DNA from 2 places in the Holdemania sp. genome. Region 2 is predicted to be linked to the other one. Evidence: riboswitches for the same ligand, from Rfam matches in the RefSeq annotation. Region 2 holds a riboswitch; the other holds the start of a gene.
What was found. Region 2 has a riboswitch for lysine ahead of AC5OW4_RS05355 (peptide ABC transporter substrate-binding protein). Riboswitches for the same ligand answer to the same signal wherever they lie in the genome.
Positions count from the first base shown of each region.

Region 1: it holds a riboswitch for lysine, as region 2 does, so the genes downstream of both, AC5OW4_RS13565 (YfcC family protein) here and AC5OW4_RS05355 (peptide ABC transporter substrate-binding protein) in region 2, are expected to answer to the same signal.

Region 1 is NZ_CFQZWI010000124.1:283-6,761, forward strand. It holds gene AC5OW4_RS13545 (ribosomal-processing cysteine protease Prp) at 1-127, opposite strand, end outside; gene rplU (50S ribosomal protein L21) at 133-444, opposite strand; ribosomal protein L21 leader region at 475-549, opposite strand; gene AC5OW4_RS13555 (pyridoxamine kinase) at 842-1,678, opposite strand; gene AC5OW4_RS13560 (M20 family metallopeptidase) at 1,918-3,102, opposite strand; gene AC5OW4_RS13565 (YfcC family protein) at 3,119-4,513, opposite strand; lysine riboswitch at 4,594-4,772, opposite strand; gene AC5OW4_RS13570 (RusA family crossover junction endodeoxyribonuclease) at 4,879-5,244, opposite strand; partial or broken gene AC5OW4_RS13575 (M1 family aminopeptidase) at 5,648-6,479, opposite strand, start outside.
Region 2 is NZ_CFQZWI010000021.1:20,061-32,265, reverse strand. It holds gene AC5OW4_RS05360 (Cof-type HAD-IIB family hydrolase) at 1-224, opposite strand, end outside; gene AC5OW4_RS05355 (peptide ABC transporter substrate-binding protein) at 424-2,058, opposite strand; lysine riboswitch at 2,134-2,304, opposite strand; tRNA gene AC5OW4_RS05350 (tRNA-Gly) at 2,587-2,660, opposite strand; tRNA gene AC5OW4_RS05345 (tRNA-Gly) at 2,669-2,742, opposite strand; gene AC5OW4_RS05340 (hypothetical protein) at 3,049-3,228, shown strand; gene AC5OW4_RS05335 (DUF5411 family protein) at 3,290-3,691, shown strand; gene AC5OW4_RS05330 (RcpC/CpaB family pilus assembly protein) at 3,688-4,488, shown strand; gene AC5OW4_RS05325 (CpaF/VirB11 family protein) at 4,481-5,536, shown strand; gene AC5OW4_RS05320 (type II secretion system F family protein) at 5,524-6,405, shown strand; gene AC5OW4_RS05315 (hypothetical protein) at 6,416-7,183, shown strand; gene AC5OW4_RS05310 (hypothetical protein) at 7,202-7,546, shown strand; gene AC5OW4_RS05305 (hypothetical protein) at 7,573-11,103, shown strand; gene AC5OW4_RS05300 (hypothetical protein) at 11,157-11,705, opposite strand.

The DNA of each region.
Region 1 (6,479 bases), on a different contig from region 2:
TTCCGATCGTAATGCAGCTGACGCCGGCGCAGACAAGATCTTGTCCCATTTCAGCGTAGCCCGCATGACCCTCCGCCAGTAAGGTTTCCGCCTTTCCCTGACGTTCAGTCAGCTTGATCCGAATCATGAGACTTAAGCTTCGATGGCTTCAACGGTCAGCTTTGTATACGGCTGTCTGTGGCCCTGCTTGCGGTGAGAAGAACCGTCCTTGGCTTTGTACTTGAAGATCGTGACCTTCTTTTCCTTGCCCTGCTTCTCAACTTTGCAGGTGACCTTAGCACCCTTGACATACGGCGTACCGATTTTTGTTGTTCTGTTGGCATAGAGCACAACGGTGTTGAAGACGACTTCTTCACCCGGCTGAACGTCCAGCTTTTCTACATAGATCGACTGGCCGACTTCAACGCGCAGCTGCTTTCCGCCTGTTTCAATTACTGCGTACATGACTTGCACCTCCGTTCATATTCTCATGTATTTCTGAAAGAGACTCGCCAGCGCAGGGGACGATTTCCCGTCTTAAAACCCTGTTATGAGCGGTTGCAGCCATCAGAGGGGCATACAACGTGATAATAATAGCACAACGGCTATTTCCAGTCAATGTAATTTTACCAATCTGTCCGCTTGTTTTCAATCATTTTTCTTCTGTTTTATAGTTTTTATCCCACCAGGAATTATCAGAACAGGTGATTATTTCTTAACTGGATTGTCGTTGAGCACGCTGGCGATATATTGTCAATGCCCTCTATGATGCAGGAATCTCTTGTGGTATGCAGGACGTCAAAATACTGAGAAGGATTCCCATAGATGCAAAAGCTTTAAATTTTGTTCGCCTCTTCTATTTTTATAAACCGAGACGGCGGATCAGCTGCGGCAGCACGCGTTCAAAATTCACGCCGTATTTCTTTTCAGCGTCGTGTTCCATCGTTTCGCGGATACAGGCGACGGTGTAGTCGGCCGCAATCTCCAGCGCTTCCTGCAAGCTTTTTCCCAGTGCCAGAGCGCCGACAGTCGTGCTTGAGAAAATATCCCCGGTTCCATGGTAGCTGACAGGGATCCGGTCATGCACATAGCGGATTTTCTTCCCGCTTACAAGATCCCGGCCGGCGACGCCGGTCTTGCCGGGTTCTAAAGCCACGCCGGTCAGCACGACCGCGCGTTTTGTTCCCAAAGCGGCCAGCTTATCCAGCAGCGCTTCGATGTACTGCTCATCGTAGTGTTCCCGGTATTCCGTCCCCGTCAGAAAGCACGCTTCCGTCAGATTCGGCACGATGATATCCGCCTTGGCGCACAACTTGGCCATCTGGGCGGCAAAGTCCAGGTCAAACAGTGGATAAAGCTTGCCGTTATCCGCCATGACCGGATCCACAAAGATAAAATTATCCTCAGATTTGAATTGATCAAAGAAATCGGAAATCAGCTGAACTTGTCTTTTCGATCCTAAATATCCTGTATAGATCGCCGCAAAATCAATCTGTTCCTGCTGCCAATGCCGTGCGATCGGCGCGATTTCGTCGGTCAAGTCATGAAATGTATAGTTCTGAAACATTGTATGGGTCGACAACACCGCCGTTGGGATGATCGCTGTTTCCACGCCCATCGCCGAAATGATCGGCAGCGCCACGGTCAGCGAACATTTGCCGACGCAGGAAATATCCTGAATAGTTACGATTCTCTGCATTGTTCAATTCCTCCTTCAAGTCCGATGACTTCAATCCGATTATAAACATCTCTCACGGCAAACACAAGCCCCGCCCGCACTCGGATAAGGCTTCGCTTGCTTTTTCAGACAGAATGCCAAAGTTTCCAGCCGTTTCAAAGAGTCTGTTAAAAAAGCCGCTTCCCGCGGCTCTTGGTTTTATTTCGTCGTTTGTTTTGGAAATTTCTGAATCCCGCTGATTGCTGAGCGTTGGGAACGCTTTACAGTCCGCCTTTTAACAGCTCCGGGTTCAGAAAAACCTGCAGCGCGCTGAAGGCCATCGCTTTAATCGCTGTGTGCAGCGAATGATCGGCGGCATGACCATGAACATAGTCCAGAAAATCTTCGTTGTGCGCATACACCGGCGGACAAGCGTCGGTTTCAATTTCGCAATACACCGTCGGACAAACATGCGAGACATTACCGATATCGGTCGAGCCGGAGGCTTCGTTGGACTGCGGCACAAAATGAGTCACGCCCAGCGCTTCCAGATTTTCCTTCAACAGCTTCCGTAACGGCTCGCTGTAAACCAGATCGTCATACGAGTTCTCAAAGTTATGATAAGCTAACGACGCACCCGTCATCAGCGCCGCGCCCTTGGCGCAGTTGATGATCCGCTGTGTTAATTCTTCCAGATAAGCGCGGGATTTCGCCCGGATATAGAACTGACAGGACGCGCTTTCCGGCACGATGTTGGCCGCCGCTCCGCCGTTGGTTACAATCCCATGCACCCTTGCGTCGCTCTGCATGTGCTGGCGCAGGGCGTTGATCCCGGCAAACGTGAGCTGGACGGCATCCAGAGCATTGATGCCTAAATGCGGATACGCCGCAGCGTGCGCCGCTTTCCCGGTGAAGTCAAACTGCAGGGAATCCATCGCCAGCGACACGACATGAATGTTGTTTTCCGCGCCTAAATGCATCTGAAATGCCGCGTCAATATCGTCAAAGCAGCCCGCGTCAACCAGGTCGCACTTGCCGCCCAGCGTTTCTTCCGCCGGTGTGCCGATCAAAACGATTGTACCGCTGAATTCCTCGCTGAACTGCGCCAGCAAGGCGGCTGCGCCCAGCGTTGAAGCTGCGATCCAGTTATGACCGCAGGCATGGGCGTTCTGGTTATGCTCAGGGCCATAGCCCGGCAGCGCGTCATATTCCGCCAGGAAAGCAATTTTCGGACCATCGCCGCAGTTCAGCTCGGCGCGAAACGCCGTTGCCAGACCGCCGTAAGGCTGCGTGACCGTGAAGCCATAGCCGCGCATTTTTTCACACAAATACTGCGACGACCAGACTTCATCACACCCCAGTTCGGGATGGGCGTAGATTTCATCGCGGACCCTTTCAAACTGTTCAGCCATTTCCGCTTCCCGCGCAAACAGCGCCTCGCGCAGCGTCGCCAAGTTCTTTTCCATCGTGATTTCCTCCCGTCTAGTATCCGATCAGCACGGCAATCGTCAAGAGCACAATTTCCGCGATGAACAACAAACCGAACAACGGCGTCACAAACTTATACCACTTGTTGACCGGCAGGCCCATAATTCCGCACATCATAAAGACGGAGGTCGGCCAGAAAATATTGGAGAACCCGTCGCCGAACTGGAAAGCCAGAACCGCGATTTGCCGGCTCAAGCCGACCATTTCAGAAACCGGCGCTAAAATCGGCATCGTGACGACCGCCTGTCCGCCGCCGGACGGAATGAAGAAGTTAATGATATTCTGCACAAACAACATGCCCATTGCGCTTGCGATGCCCTGAAACTGCGCCAATCCGGTCGACAGCCAGTACACAATCGTGTCGATGATGTGCGCGTTGTCCATGATGACCGGAATCGCCCGGCTCAGTCCGACAATCAATGCACCGAACATCATATCCTTCGCCGCTTCGATGAAATACTGCGCGATCTGACTCGGCGTAAACCGGGACACCAGACCGATCACAAGCATCATGATGATGAACAGCGCCGCGATTTCATTGATATACCAGCCCAGCTTGATCGTGCCGATCAAAAGCATGACCACGGTGAAAATGAAGCACAGCCCGGAAATTTTCTGCGTCAGCGTAAAATCACGCTTCATCAACTCTTCCTTGGTACCGACTTCGCGGAAATTCAGGTTTTCACCGGCCAGAATTGATTTTTCCGGATGCTTTCTGACCTTCTCCGCATAACGCCAGACATAAATGATTGAGATGCCCATGAAAATAACAAAGCAGAAGATCCGATAACCCAGACCGGAAAACAGCGGAACCTGAGACACTTCCTGAGCGATGCCGATCGTAAACGGATTGATCGTCGCCGCCGCAAAGCCGACCGCGACTGCGATATACACGATTGAACCGCCGACGATGGCGTCAAAGCCCAGCGCGATCGCGATCGAAATGAAGATCGGAAGCAGACCGTAGGTTTCCTCAAACAGACCGATGGTCGAGCCGAGGATTCCGAAGGCGATCATGCAGATCGGAATCAACAGGTGTACGCGGTTGCCGATCTTCCGCAAAACAGCGCCGACGACCGCGTCGAACGTTCCGTTTTTCAATAACATATAAACAAAGGCGTAAGCAAAGACGATGAAGAAAATAATCTGAGCACCGTCAATGAAGCCTAACTGAATCGAAGTGAAAATTTCAAACAGACTGCAGCCCGTTTTCGGCAGGTAATGGAACGAATCGGCGACGACGACCATCTTGCCGCTGGCTTCATCCAGGACACGGGTGAATTCCCCGGCCGGCACAATGTTCGCCAACAGCGCGGTCAACAGGACCATGCCGAAGATAATGACATAGGTATGGGGCATTTTGAATGATGTGGCAGTTTTCTTGCGCATACAATTTCCTCCTCAACAAAAAAATCTTTACATCCTAAAACATGTAAAGATCAATGGAAATCATCATTCATCCCTATATGCCTTAAGATAGTGCTCCTTTGTAAAATGGCATCTTTACAAAGACAGTGACCTACCTGTTCGATAGGTCCCCAGCCGCTTTTATGACAAAGCGACTTCGGCGGATCATCCTTTCCGGCTGACTTCTCAGGCTTTCGGCCTCCATCAGCGTACTCTTAATCTCCGCGCCTCTAGCTGTGCTTTCACACAAGCATGTTTAGATTACCATATTCAATTTTACATTTCAACCGGAAAACACAAGAAAAAAGGAAATTCTAACAGAATTTCCCAAGGACTTGAAAAACAGATCAAATGGCGGGCGACAGCGGGTCTTTGGCATCGTGATCCTCCAATTTTAATAAGGAATAAAGAATGGCACGGAATGGTTTGGCATCATAGGTGAAGCGCTGCAGCCGATCGGCATGACGCATCGCGTAGCTGTTGAGCAGACAATGAACGACGTTCGCCCGAGTTCGGGCTTCGCTTTCACTTAAGTCGGGATCATGGCGCTGGATGTATTCCTGAAGCTGACGCCGATAGCGCATCGACCACTCCGCGATCGCCGGAAAATTATCAACCCGGTGGGAGCTGATCAAGGAAGCCTGCGTCGAATAGAGCGCCTGTGACAGGATCATCTGCGAGGAAGTCGCGCATCTGAATCCAGACGTCGTCATCGCCGTCACCGGTGTTCTGCCAGAAGTTCTGCGGATTCCGGGCTTTGACAAACCACTGGTCACAAACGTCAAGAAAGCGCTGCGGGTAAACCGACAGGCAAAACCATTGGGATCATCGGCGGCACGGATGGCTGCCTAACAGCGGAATGGATACTGAATGTGGGCAAATCCGTCAAAATCGGCGACGCTCAGGGGATCGGCAGTGTCCTGGAAGCCGCGCAGACCGATTATGTCGCGGGGAAATCAATCTAACTTTCTCCGATCAGGGTGTTCTAAAGATCTTGGAGAAAGCATGGACGAAATTGTCTTCTGCCCCAGATTCTGACATAGACAACAAAGAGGAGTGTATGCTCCTCTTTTAGTATCCTAATCAACTTTTCTTTCTTACTTTGATATTTCCGTTCTATTCCGCGGATGCCTGACTTACGGCTTCAATCCATTTCTTTAAGATTAGATCCTCCCCGTGCAGTCCAAAATCAGCCTGATCCAAAAATTTTTCGATCTCCGCGGCCAGCTCCGGGGAAAGTTCCCGGCGGATTGCTTCCAGCAGAGCTGCCGTGGACTTAACCGTCAGGTTCGCTAACAAGGAAAGAATTTGATCGACGACCGTCATTCCTTGATCAAACGCCAGCTTTAAAAACAAAGCCGTTCCTTTTTGATGGATGCTTTTTGCATCGTTCTTTCCTTCCGCCGTGCGGATCGGCCGCAGCGGTGCATAAGTGGAAACGAGCGTGTTCAATTTTTGCTTTAGCAGCCAGGTCGGGCCGTGTTTCATCAAGTAACGCAGGCAAGCCCATTCCGCCCCGGTTTCATTCAGCCAGTCCTCCCAGGAAGAAACGTCAGCTCCGTTAAACCAGAGATGACCCAGTTCATGCGCCATCAAGCCAATCATCCGATCGGCATGTTCCTGGATTTGAGAACATTCTTCCGGTAGAATCCGCGTGTAAAACGTCCACTCCCCACGCTGGAAAGCGCCGGCATTTTGATAGTCAGGAATATCCAAAGATATCATTTTTCGCTGCGGCAGCTTCCGCGCGCCATAGGCTGTCTGATATTCCATCAGAATTTGTTCAACTTCCGCGACCATGCGGGAAATGATTTCCGTTTCATCCGGATTGAAATAGATAAACTGTACTGCGGCATTTTCCTGCGTCAGTTTGCTTTCCGGCTTATAGATCACGACATTGCCGGGATCCCCGGCCAGCCCTGAAGAAAACCAAGCCTTCTGAGCTTCA
Region 2 (12,205 bases):
TGATCATGATAAATTGTCTTTGCGCCGTTTAATGAAATGATCCCGTCAGCTTCGATCGCCTCCATGTATTCTTTAGCGCGCATGACGGCTCGGCCGGTCGCCACAATCACCTGATGATCGGTTTCTGTTTTCAGTCTGTGGAAAATTTCCCGGGTCATTGCGGATACGGTCTTGTCGGTGTGAAGCAGTGTCTGATCTAAATCAATCGCCAGTAATTTCATCATTGAAGCCTCCTGTTTTCATTAATGATAGTATAGCACTAAAAAAGGAAAAGGGTTGATTGCGAACAAACAGAGGACAAATAAAGAACAATGGTCTCAGCATGGTTGCGGCAAACAAAGTTTTTTAGAGCGAACAGCCATAAAAAAACTGGAAGAAATGCGCTCAGGCACATCTTCCAGCTTTAGTGGACAGCGATTGTTTTTACGCAGCGTCGGATTGAAGGGTGCAATGCCCATAGAACGGCGTCAGGCCCCACATCTCAACACCCTGGACTGCAGTGCTCTTTAAGCCCGGCGTGTTGTAATTGAATAAGGGAATCAGGTAGACGTTCTCTTCGATCAGATAACGTTCAGCGTCATGCAAAGCGTTCATGTATTCCGTATGATCGACCAGATATCCCGCTTCATCAACCATTTTATCATAAATCGGATCGTCCACGGAGGCTACGATCTGCTGACCAGTCGTCCACAAATTGAGGAACTGGGAAGGATCATCCCCGGCGCTGTATCCATAACGGGAGGTTTCAAAATCGCCATTGTCAACCTGATTGTAGAAGACGCCGGATTCCACGACCTGCAGCTCACATTGAATCCCGGCTTTTTCCCACATCTGCTGCAGAATCTGCGCCACGTCAGCGTGCAGCTGGCTTTGCGAATACTTGTAAACAATTTTTAACGGATGACTTTCATCATAACCCGCTCTGGCTAATAAAGCTTTGGCTTCGTCCAGGTTGTATTCCAGATATTTTTCTATGGCGTCCTGTTCCTTGCGGAAATCGCCCTCAGCCCCGGCTAAGCCTTCCGGAACATAACCATGCAGAACGCGGTAGTATTCCTCGCTGCCGACAGCGCTGACCAAGGCATCCTTGTCGATGGAAAGGGCTAAGGCCCGGCGGACGTCGACATTTTTTAAATAGTCAGGACCGGTAGAGCCGGAATTTAAAGCGATGAAATAACTGGAGATTTGTGGGATTTTCCAGATTTCTTCCGGATTTGGATACCCTTCGGCAATCGTCGCGGTTATGTTGAGCGCCATATCAATTTCGTTGTTTTTAAACGCCAGGGACTGCGCGTCGGAATCGGCCATGACCAGGAATGTGATCCGCGGCATCGTGATGCTATCAGCGTCATAGTAGTTGTCGTTCTTCACAACGACGGCTTTTTCATTTTCATTGCATTCTTCCAGCGTGTACGGACCGACAGTCGGATAACCGGGCTTGAAGGCCCATAGCGATTCGTGGGCGTCGGCGATGTCAGCGCGCAGCGGCCGCCAGACATAGTTTGTCAGCATTTGTGGGAACCAGGCGCAGGGCTTGATCAGTTTGAGAACCAATGTCTGATCATCAGGCGTGCTGACGCCTTCAATTTCAATCTGCGTCGGATCCAGATCCATGTTGCCGGCGATTTCTTCAGCGCCGGCCAGATAGGTCATCGGGTAGTAAATCGACCAGGAATTGTCGGCGCCGTAGGTGAGATTCCGCAGGATTCCATATTTGAAATCGGCGGATGTCAGCGGCTGACCGTCGCTCCACACAATGCCGTCGCGCAGAGTGAACGTGTAGGTCAGCCCATCGTCAGAAAGAGTATAATCCTGGCACAGATCGTTGATGATCTGATTGTTGTCGTCAGCTCGAAACAGACCGGCGGTCAAATGACGCAGTACGTAATCATTGACTGTTTCCTGGGTTAAGCCTGGATCTAAGGTTGTGATCTGACCTCCGATCGCGACGACCAGTCCCTCATCTGAAGCCCGGTTTCCCTGAGCGGCGTTTTGCGACGAACAGGCCGCGGTGAACAGCAGCATGATGGAGCATAGAAGGGTAAATACTTTCTTCATCTTTTCTTCCTCCTCAGAATTGACTCTGATAAACAAAAACCGCGTACTATTACATACGCGGTGAATTACCGTTTTCTATGCAATAGCGCCTCTTCATTGAATGAAGGAGTGCTGCGGGTATTTCCTGCAGCCCCATAACCAACTTCTGCCGAAGCCTGTTATTCGGCGGTGGTTGCCTTTCTGAAAAGATCATCGCCCGCCGGCTCCCCTTTCGTACTCATCTGCACCGCTACCTCTACATGTTTTTGTTGTATGTTATAAGTCTATCCGTTATTCGTGAAAAGTCAAGCGATTAAAAACGATTTCCAGAAATTAAAATGAAAAAATTGTTATTTTATGAAAATTGAAGAAAATTATTTTCATGGAATAAAATGCAAGGCGGGCAGGGATTGAAACAGCCGGGATGATAAAGAACCGGCACGAAGTCAAGCGTTTCTTTAGTGCACAGGGGATAACGCAAGCTGAGCGGCGGGGATCAGCAAAATGGAAAAAATAAAAAAGCTCCGCAATCCGGAGCTTTGATGACCATGGAGCAGATGAGCGGAATTGAACCGCCGTGTCGACCTTGGCAAGGTCGCGTTCTACCATTGAACTACATCTGCACAACTTGTGGAGCGGGTGAGGAGAATCGAACTCCCGTAGCAACCTTGGGAAGGTTGTGTTCTGCCATTGAACTACACCCGCGCATTCTGATTTCCAAGTGCTCATTTATTATAGCATAATTTGAAAAAAATGAAGTCCTGAATTTAAAAAAAATAAAAAAAATTTTGCCGCGGTCTGGCAGAACAGATCAATGCAGAAATGTGAATGAATCCTTGTTTATCACATTGTGAAGGCAAAAAACATAAAAAAAGGCAGATTTATGAAAATAAACAGAGATTTTCATAAAAATTCTAAAAAAAACGGAAAAAAGTAAAAATATTTTGATTTTTCGCGGGGCTTTTTTAAAAATACCGCAATATTACTAATGTAAGCGAAAGGAGAGTGTTTATGAAAGAGATATTTCAAGAATACGGAGGATTAATCATCGCGGTAATTCTGGTCGGCCTGTTGATAGCTTACATCACAATGGCCGACACTGGATTCGCGGCGCAGCTGACCAGCGGCATCAGTAAGACCGTCGGGAACTTGCTGGATTTAGGGCAGCACTACACACCGTCGGTATCGTAACCGACAGAAGGAAAGCGGCCGCGCTTTCCTTTCTTTTCATCAATGTGAAGGAGGAATATGAATGAGTCAATCCGTCAAGATTTACGGCCTGATTTTCCTGGCCTGTATCTGTCTGTTATTGTTTCTGGATTTTGACCGCAAGCTGATTATGGAAGATTCGCTGTTTGAGAGTGTGCGGACGACGCAGTTATCCGTGTTGGACGAAGCGCTGAACCGCGGAGACCTGATCGTAAACAACCGTTTGTCGGTGAATAAAAACCGGGTGATGCGGTTGTGGAATGCAAAGATCGCGCAGAATCACAGCACGCTGTCGCAGCTGGAAGTTCGCTTTGTCGATATTCATGAAGATCCGGCCGCGATTGCCGTGGCGGTGCGGGAATCGGGGAAAGCAGCGATGAGCGCACAGATGGATTCGCAATATGACAACGTGGTGATCGTTGAAAGAAACGAGGAGACAGAATGAAAAAAATAAAGCTTTCCCCTTCTTTTCTTCAGCGCTACCGGCTGCTTTTAACGCTGATTCTGACGTTGGCGGTGGGCTTATGCGGTTATAAAGTGTATGAAACGACCGTACAGGCGGCCATTGATCCGATTCTGGTTCCCGTAGCGGCGCGATATCTGAAATCCGGCACGGTGATTCAACGGGAGGACATTCAGTTGATCGAGGTTCCGCGGCCGGTAGTGCTGGAAGGCGTTGAAAAAGATCCGGAACTATTAATCGGTCAGGCAGTCGACACCTATAATTCGGTTGCGGAAGGCGCCTTGTTCTATGAAGAACTGTTGATAGCGAAAGATGAGCTTCATGATGTGTCGGCGTTTCCGCTGCTGGAGAATGAAGCGGCGGTGACGATCGACGCGGACATCAAGACATCTTACGCCAATTCCATCCTGCCGGGACATCAGATTGATCTTTATTTTCAGGGCTACGCGACACAGGCAGACGAATCGGAAAAACGCGTGCTGTATGGGCAGCTGGTATCGCAGGCGCGGGTGATCGCGGTTCGCGACAGTACAGGTAAGAATATCGACGCCCAGTCGGATAAGGCCACCAGCGTCATCGTTGTCGCCCTCTCGTACGAAGACGCGGATCTGGTCCAGCGGGCAAAGTTTTTCGGCACGGTGCTGCCGATGGTAACCTATGGATCGCTGAATCCGGAAAGTCAGGCTGAGGATTTCTATGACATTGCGAAAATGCGTGAACTGCTTTATCAGAAAACGATTGACGTCAGTCTGGTCAAAGAGGTGAGGGAGGATGAATGATGCGCGGATCTTTGACAAAATTGACTTCGGTGTGCTCAGCGATCTTCTAATTCAGGAAGATATCCGCGATATCAACTGTCTGAATCACAACGAAATCTGGGTGACTTCCAATCATCATGGGCATTACCGTCTGATGGACCGATCGATTCAGGAAACGGAGATCAACCGCATTGCCAATCAGGTTGCCAATAAGATGGAAAAAGAATTCAACCCCGGCAGCCCCTGTCTGGAAGGCGATATTCATGACGCCGATCTCGATTTGCGCGTCAGCGCGATTCATGAGGAACTTTCGGTCAGCGGCGTGACGTTGGCGCTGCGCAAGGTATCCCGCGCCAGTATTCTGAGCGAGGACTATTTAGTGGAAAGCGGCTTTATCACCCGTTCGGCACTGCAGTTTCTGATCCGCTGTATCCGCTATCGGTGCAACATCATTTTTGTCGGTGAAACCGGCAGCGGCAAAACTGAATTCTTAAAATTTCTGGCGACCTATATTCCCGTCGATCAGAGAATTGTGACGATTGAAGATTCGCTGGAATTCAATATTAAGGAAATCCATCCTGAAGCTTCATGCAGCGCGTTCCGGGTGCGTCCGGGCTTTGATTATTCAGCGATCATCGCGATGGCGCTGCGTCAGAACGTCAACTGGATTCTGCTTCAGGAAGCCCGCGGAAAAGAAGTCGACGATTTGCTGGACGCGATGTCGACCGGACATACCGTGCTGACAACGATGCATACCCGCGGAGCGGATACCGTTACCACCCGCATCAAGCAGATGATGAAAAACGACGCGGAGTCGATGAGCTCGCTTGAAATGCGCGTGTATTCCCTGGTCGATCTGGTCGTTCATCTGAAAAAGGAAACGGGTAAGGACGGAATTGTCCGCAGCGTCGACGAAATCATCGAGTATCTCTATGACCCGAAAACCCGGCAATGTACCCAGCATGTTCTCTACCGGGCCCGCACCGGCCGGCTGAACCGCTGTTCACCCGAATTGCAGCGCCGTCTGGGAATGACGGAAAGCAGGGAGAAGAAATCATGCGCGGAATGAAAATTCTGTTTCTGACGCTGGGCTTTTGTTACAGTGCCCTCGCATTCAAACTGGACTGCCATGACTGGCAGGCTGTTTTGGACAGCCGGGTGATGCGGAAGCTGAACGATATTTCCTATTTTGGATTAATCCGCCGGATTGAAATCCTGGGCGGACATTATCCGGCTGGTCAATATGCAAGTCAGGCGGCAATTTTAGGAACTCTGTGCGGCTTGCTCTGCTACGCCACGACAGAGCACTGGGTCTATTCGGCGATCATCGCGTCCCTGGCGATCTTCTTTCTGCCTTCATTTTTCTATATGAATCTGAAGCGTTTAGCCCAGGAAAAAGAAGAAAAGGAAATGTTGACGTATGTATCGACCGCGATTCTTTACATCCGGGAAGATAAAAACAGTCTGCGGATTCTGAAAGACTGCGCGGCGTTGGTGGAAGCGCCGTTAAAAAAGGATCTTGAGCTTTGCGTGCGGCAGATCGAAGCCAATTCGGATTTTGCCCAGGCGCTGGATGATTTGGAAAAGAAGTACGAATATTCGCAGGTCCGTAATCTTCATTTATTGTTAAAAGGCAAAAAGATCGAAGGCGGACGCAACGAACAGCTTGTCGATTATCTGTTTGACAACACCGAGGAAAGTGAACTGCTGATCAACGATTACCGGCAGAAGAAAGCTGCCGGACGTTCGGTATTTTACTTTATGATGATTTTGAATCTGCTGGCGGCGCTGGTCATGAAAAAGATGTTTCATTCCTCCATGTATGTCAATCTGGCGACGGAGTCCTTTCGCTTCTGCATTTTTCTGTTTTACCTGCTGAACGCTGCGACGCTGTTTCTGTATGAATTCTGGTGCAGCCGCAACGACAAGCTGGAATAGAGGTGAGTTTATGGGATTGATGTTGGCACTGATGCAGCTGAGTGCCCTGAGCTTGTGGGGCCTGTGGGGCTATCAAGCGGGTCCGTTCGCTGCGGAAACAGCGGCGCTATTAGACCGCTGGATGGAATCCGACTACGCATTTTATTGTGAAAAAACAGGAAAGGGACAACCGCGCGCCCGCATGCTTAAACGGATATTGTACGCGTTTGCCGCCGGATTGTTCATGCTGGCGATCAAGAAAGGCGCGCTGGATACATTTTCACTGATCTGCGCCGTTCTGGCGGCCGCCGCCGTCTACCTTGGCGATCGCCTGCGGTTAAAGATGATCTATATCCAACTGCTGGGACAGGCTAAAAAAGAATTTCCTTACTATTTGAATCATCTGGCGATCCTGATTCAAAACAATCCGGTGCCCAACGCGATTGAAAAATCAATCCGTGAAGCGCCGGCGATCTTTCAGGAAGATCTGCGGGTTTTGGCGCGGGAAATCCATACCCAGGGATCTGATCTGAAGCCCTATTTGAAATTTGCCCAGCGGTTTTCTCAAATTGACGATATCGGACGGATTATGCGGACGTTGTTCAGTCTGTCGATCACTTCCGAGAATCGTGAGCTGATCTTAACGGCGTTTTCTAAAATCGCGAATGAAAAGATCCAGGGCGCACGCCGCATTGAGCTGCAGCGCCGGATTGAAAAACAGAATATGATTCCTTACGTTCTGTTTCTGTGGCTGGGCTTTGTGATTTTGAATATGATCGCTTCGATCCGGTTTTTCTAAACAAAAAGGAGGAGAAATATGGGTAAGGGCGTGGAAATTTTCGGCGGCTTATTTGTGTTCACATTCTGCGTGCTGTTAATTCCGCAGATGCTGGCTTTTGCCGTCGGCTATAAAACAATCAATGAGCTGACAAGCTCAATGGTGGAAATCATTGAAGTCCACGAGGGTCTGACAGAACCGGCCAAACAGGAAATTGAAGTTTGGAAGCAGCGGGTTCCGGAAGTGACGGTGGAAACGGAAAGACAGCCGCAGAATGAGCGGTGTACCTACAAAGTAACGGGGAAGCTTCAGATTGAAATCGCCCTGATCGGTTTGAAAACCGAGCTGAAGGCGTCAAAAACAACGAAGCGGGTGATCTATTGAAAACGCGGAGATGTTTGTGCTTGCTGATGCTGATCAATCTGGTTTTAAGTATGGCAGCCATCCGGGCGGATTGTACAGTCATGTTATTTTATTCCGTAAAGGATTGGGTCGCCCATCAGGATTTCTGGGACAGCGAATTTACTGCCGATCAACAGATGACGATCAATTCCCAACAAATTACGGCGCAGTTTAACGCGCTGGGGACTTTTTCCTATCCCAAGCGAACAAGCTGGGAAGTGCTGGCCGGATTAAAAACGCTGACTGTCAGCGGAAATGAAAATCCGGACGATCCCAATTTTATCTCAGCCCATTTCGGGCGGCCAATAAAGATCGGCGACTTGCAGCTTGAGGTTCAGGGATGGAACGGTAGGGGCGAAGTCATGGAAAAGACAGTCTGGATCAACGCAGAAATGAACTGGGTTGACGGCCGGGCGGAGCTGACGGCTGGCGAAGAGGTGCTGAGTACGAAAGAGAAGCGGATTGCCTTAAATCTGGAAGACCGCGAGGTAAGCAATCTTTATGTCATGTTTAACGACAGCGGGCCGCAGTGTCACTATGAGTTAAACTATTTTCAGATTCCGGATTACGCCGTGCAGGAACATGTTCGCTGGACGCCGGAAAAAATTGAAAATACAGATATTCGTCAGGTCACGGTTTGTCTGGACGGCGGAACTTTCGAGCCTGATGGTACACAGGGGATATGGAAAAAAGAGAGTGCCGGTATTTTTACTCCGTCGACCTCATTGTTCGCACGGCAGGAAGCGGAAATTCAGAATCAATCTGATTTCTACGACTATGGCCGCGGGGGATCCATTCCAGCCTACGCCAATCCGGAGGTCGTAAAAGGGCTCGACAGCTACTCCAGCCAGATCAGTGGCTGGTATACTGAAGAACAGGGCGGCGGTTTTCGTTACCGCTATTACTCATACGGCTCAAAAGGAAAAGCCTGGCCCTGGATTGAAACCAGTCCGGGCTGGGGCGTTCAGTATGCAGCGAATCCGGTATATTGGGCTCAGCAGGGAAATTTGCCGCATCAGATCTGGTCGAGCGATGACGCCGGCTGGTGTCAGCATACAACCGGCAGCCGCAGCACGCCGTGTTACAAGTATGAAGGACACAGTACCAATGCCCGGCTGAATTCATACGATGTCACCGTCGTTACCTATAAAAATCTGTATGATCCGCAAGAACACTGGATTGCGGATGCCCGGTACACGCTGCTGAATGTTCTTACCCAACAGCGGCAGGATTTGGGAAACGGGGATGGTTCTGCGTTTTTCTATTCGCTGGATCAGTCCGGCCAGTGGCAGATCGAAGCGCAGTTACAGGATGAAGCTGGAAACAGGGCGACTGTGACGTCAAACGTTTTTCTGATTGACAATACCGCGCCATCCGCACACTTGGATCCCCAGGGTGATGAAACGTGGCATAACCAGCCGGTGGCGGTTGAGGTTTCCCCTTATGATGAACATTCCGGCGTAAAACGCTGGCGCTGGGCTTTATCCGTTGACGGCGGTCTGCATTACGGTCGCTGCAGCGAATGGCTGCAGGCGCAGCCAGCGACGCTGACGCTGGGAGAAAATGGTCTGAACAGGATCAAAGTGGAAGTTGAAGACTTTGCGGGCAACCGCAGTGTAACCCTTTCGGATCTGTACAAAATTGATCGCCTGCCGCCCCAGAGTGAGCGCAGCTGGATTGAAGACGAAGCGGGAACGATTCTTGCGGATGGGGATCAGGTATATTCAAACTGGGTTAATGGAACGGCCCGACTTACAGTCCATACCGGTAAAGTCGAAGATCGGCCCGCGGAGTTTAACAGCGGTGTTCAAACGGTACAAGCCGCAACTTCGCAAGGTGAAATTGCATTGACTGAGCAGGACGAAATCTGGTCGACGCCGTTGGCCAACGACAAAGAAGGACGTCAGACGCTGACGCTGACCGCCTGCGATTATGCGGATAACTGCGCCGGGCTGGCAGAATTGGAATGGCGCGCGGATCTGCACGGCCCTGCGATCAGCTGGACGCTGACGCCGCAGGACTGGACGAATACAGATGTTTTGGTTCAGGTTCAGGCGAAGGACGAGCTGAGCGGAGTGAAGCACCTGAGCGTTCCGCAGAAAACTGGAGATGGGCCTGCCGCTCAGTTTACCGTCAGTGAAAATGGTACTTATTCCGTATCTTCGAAAGATCATGCGGGAAATAGTACGACGGTCGCTATTCCGGTCGGCAATATTGACAAGCAATCCCCATGGGCCTTGTTTGATCCGCCAGAAGCTGAAACCGAGGAAGATAAAATAGCTGTTTTGATTACGCCGCAGGACGATTTGAGCGGTGTTAAGCGCTGGCGTTACCGCCTCACCTATGACGAAGGTCAATCCTATATTAAAACTTCGTCCTGGTTTGATCACGATACTCCGCAGACAATCGAACTGACAATGGCGGGAAAATGCAAAATTGTCGTGGAACTCGTCGATCGGGCAGGCAATGAGGGAACCTCCATTTCCGGTTACTTTCAGCTTAACGAAGGCGACTCGGCGGCCGGTCAGTTGTTTGTTCCCGCAGCGCATCCAGATGAAACTGAATACGCAATGCTGCATGCTCTTTGCGATGGCTGCAATCCCCAAAAGCAGCAGACGGTGACCGTCTGGCTGCAGGATGAGGTGATTTTTGAACAACAGCTGCCGGCGCTGCCGGAACAGACGATCAGAATTCCGTTTACGCTGAACGATGAAACGGCGATCATGCGGGCCCGGGTTGATTATGAACTGGACAAAGACCCGGACGATAATGAACTTCGTGTTAACATCGGCACAATATCCCGTCAGTTTCAACAAACCGGGGAAGAACAGCTTGAGTTTAACGGAGCGGTCATGTTCACCATAAATCAGAAGGAGGAACAGAAGAATTACGCGGAAACGTTGACATTGATCAGTCCTTTGCCCCAGTCAGACTATTTTGCGGGGGAAGGGATCGAAGCGGGGATTCAATATCATTATGTCAATGAATGCGCCGCGGTTGTAAACTGGGCCTGCAAAGCTGATACCACGCTGATCAATGCGAAAGCAAAGGCAATTTTTGATCAGGGCGCAGAGCCGGTACGCGAAAAATACGCAGTGGGCGCACATTACGAAATTCCGTTTGAAAGACAGGGCGACAGTCTGGTATTGCCGATGATGTGGGCAAGCCAGTATGAAGGCTGGATCAACGACGAACCCGTTTTCGAGAAGCTGGACGCAGACGATCAGATTCTGGAAGCCGGCCGGCGATGGTATACCGATCCACTGAAGGAACCAGACGATTTGATTTATACGCTGCAGGGTGAGAAAATGGCGGTCAATGAATTTTCGTTTAAAATGCTGCGAGCCGCGGTTATTGACAGCTGGATGAAAGATCAGTATCGAATTAAATTTGCGAATCCGCAGGATGCGCAGACATTTGATACGCCGTTGTGGCGGCCGTATCTCGACTGGTTTGCTCAGCTGGCGGGAAAAACTGCGCTGGCCGCTGCTAATCTGAATGGAGCGGAGGCGGAAAGATCGCTGCCTGAAGAACAATGAAGCATGTACCCGATTTTGAAACAGAACGAATTAAAAGCGAGCCCAGCTCGCTTTTAATAGCGTTTAATAATTTTAATGGTGACGGAACATTTGCGATATGATCCGGTTTCGTCATTACATCCGGTCGGCTGTGTCCGTTCCATACACTCTTTGCGTTTTTGAAAGATAATCGTTCTTGGACGGCAGGTGGAATCACAATCATCCGGGCAGGAATCTCCGCCGTCGCCACAATCACAGTCGTTACCGCAATCGCAGTCATTACCACAATCGCAGTCATTACCACAATCACAGTCGCAATCACAGTCACAATCGCAATCACAATCATTCCCACCGCCGTTATCATCGTCGCCGCATCCCTTATCACAATCACATCCGCAGCCGCAGCCGCAACCCTGATTTCCGCAGCCGCAGCCCTGATTCCCTCCGCAGTTGCCATTGTCGCATCGGCAGCCATCGTCGCAGTCGTCTTCGCAACAATGATATACGACTTCGTTTTCTGCCTGGATCTGATCTTCCGGCGTATCCCAGCCGTTGTCGTCGAATAGAATCCGCGGCTGTGTTCTTTCCTTTCGCTGATGCACTTTAATGTTGAGTTGTTCCATAGGCTAATCCTCCCTTGTTCAGTATCAGTGTATTCCGGCTTCGACAAGAAGTTCCAAAATAATCTTGAGAACAAAAAGAAGATTCAGAAACTCAGCGGATTTTAACAGTTCTGCCGTTTAAAGCGGGGAAACACCCTGCCTGGATACCAGTGAAAAATCCGCACGGGGCGCTGAGAAAAAGATACAATCTGATTGCGGTTTTGCATTTAACTGAGCCGCTGGAATAAAATGAAAAGGAGATCTCAATCGTCTTGTCTGAATAAAAGAATGAGGAAACAAGATTACGGAAATGAAATGGTTTTGGGAATTTACAATTTATGAAAAAATATTTCATACTTTTTTCTTCCTAAGCAGGAAAAATCAGGGTAAGAAGTAAAAGCGGAGATGGGATCAGCAATGTTTCAAAATGGTAAAACTCGGAATAAAAAGGCAGAAATCCGTTGTCGTTGATATCTGTCTATTCATTATGAATAAAAATGAAAAAGTTTACAGAAAATGAA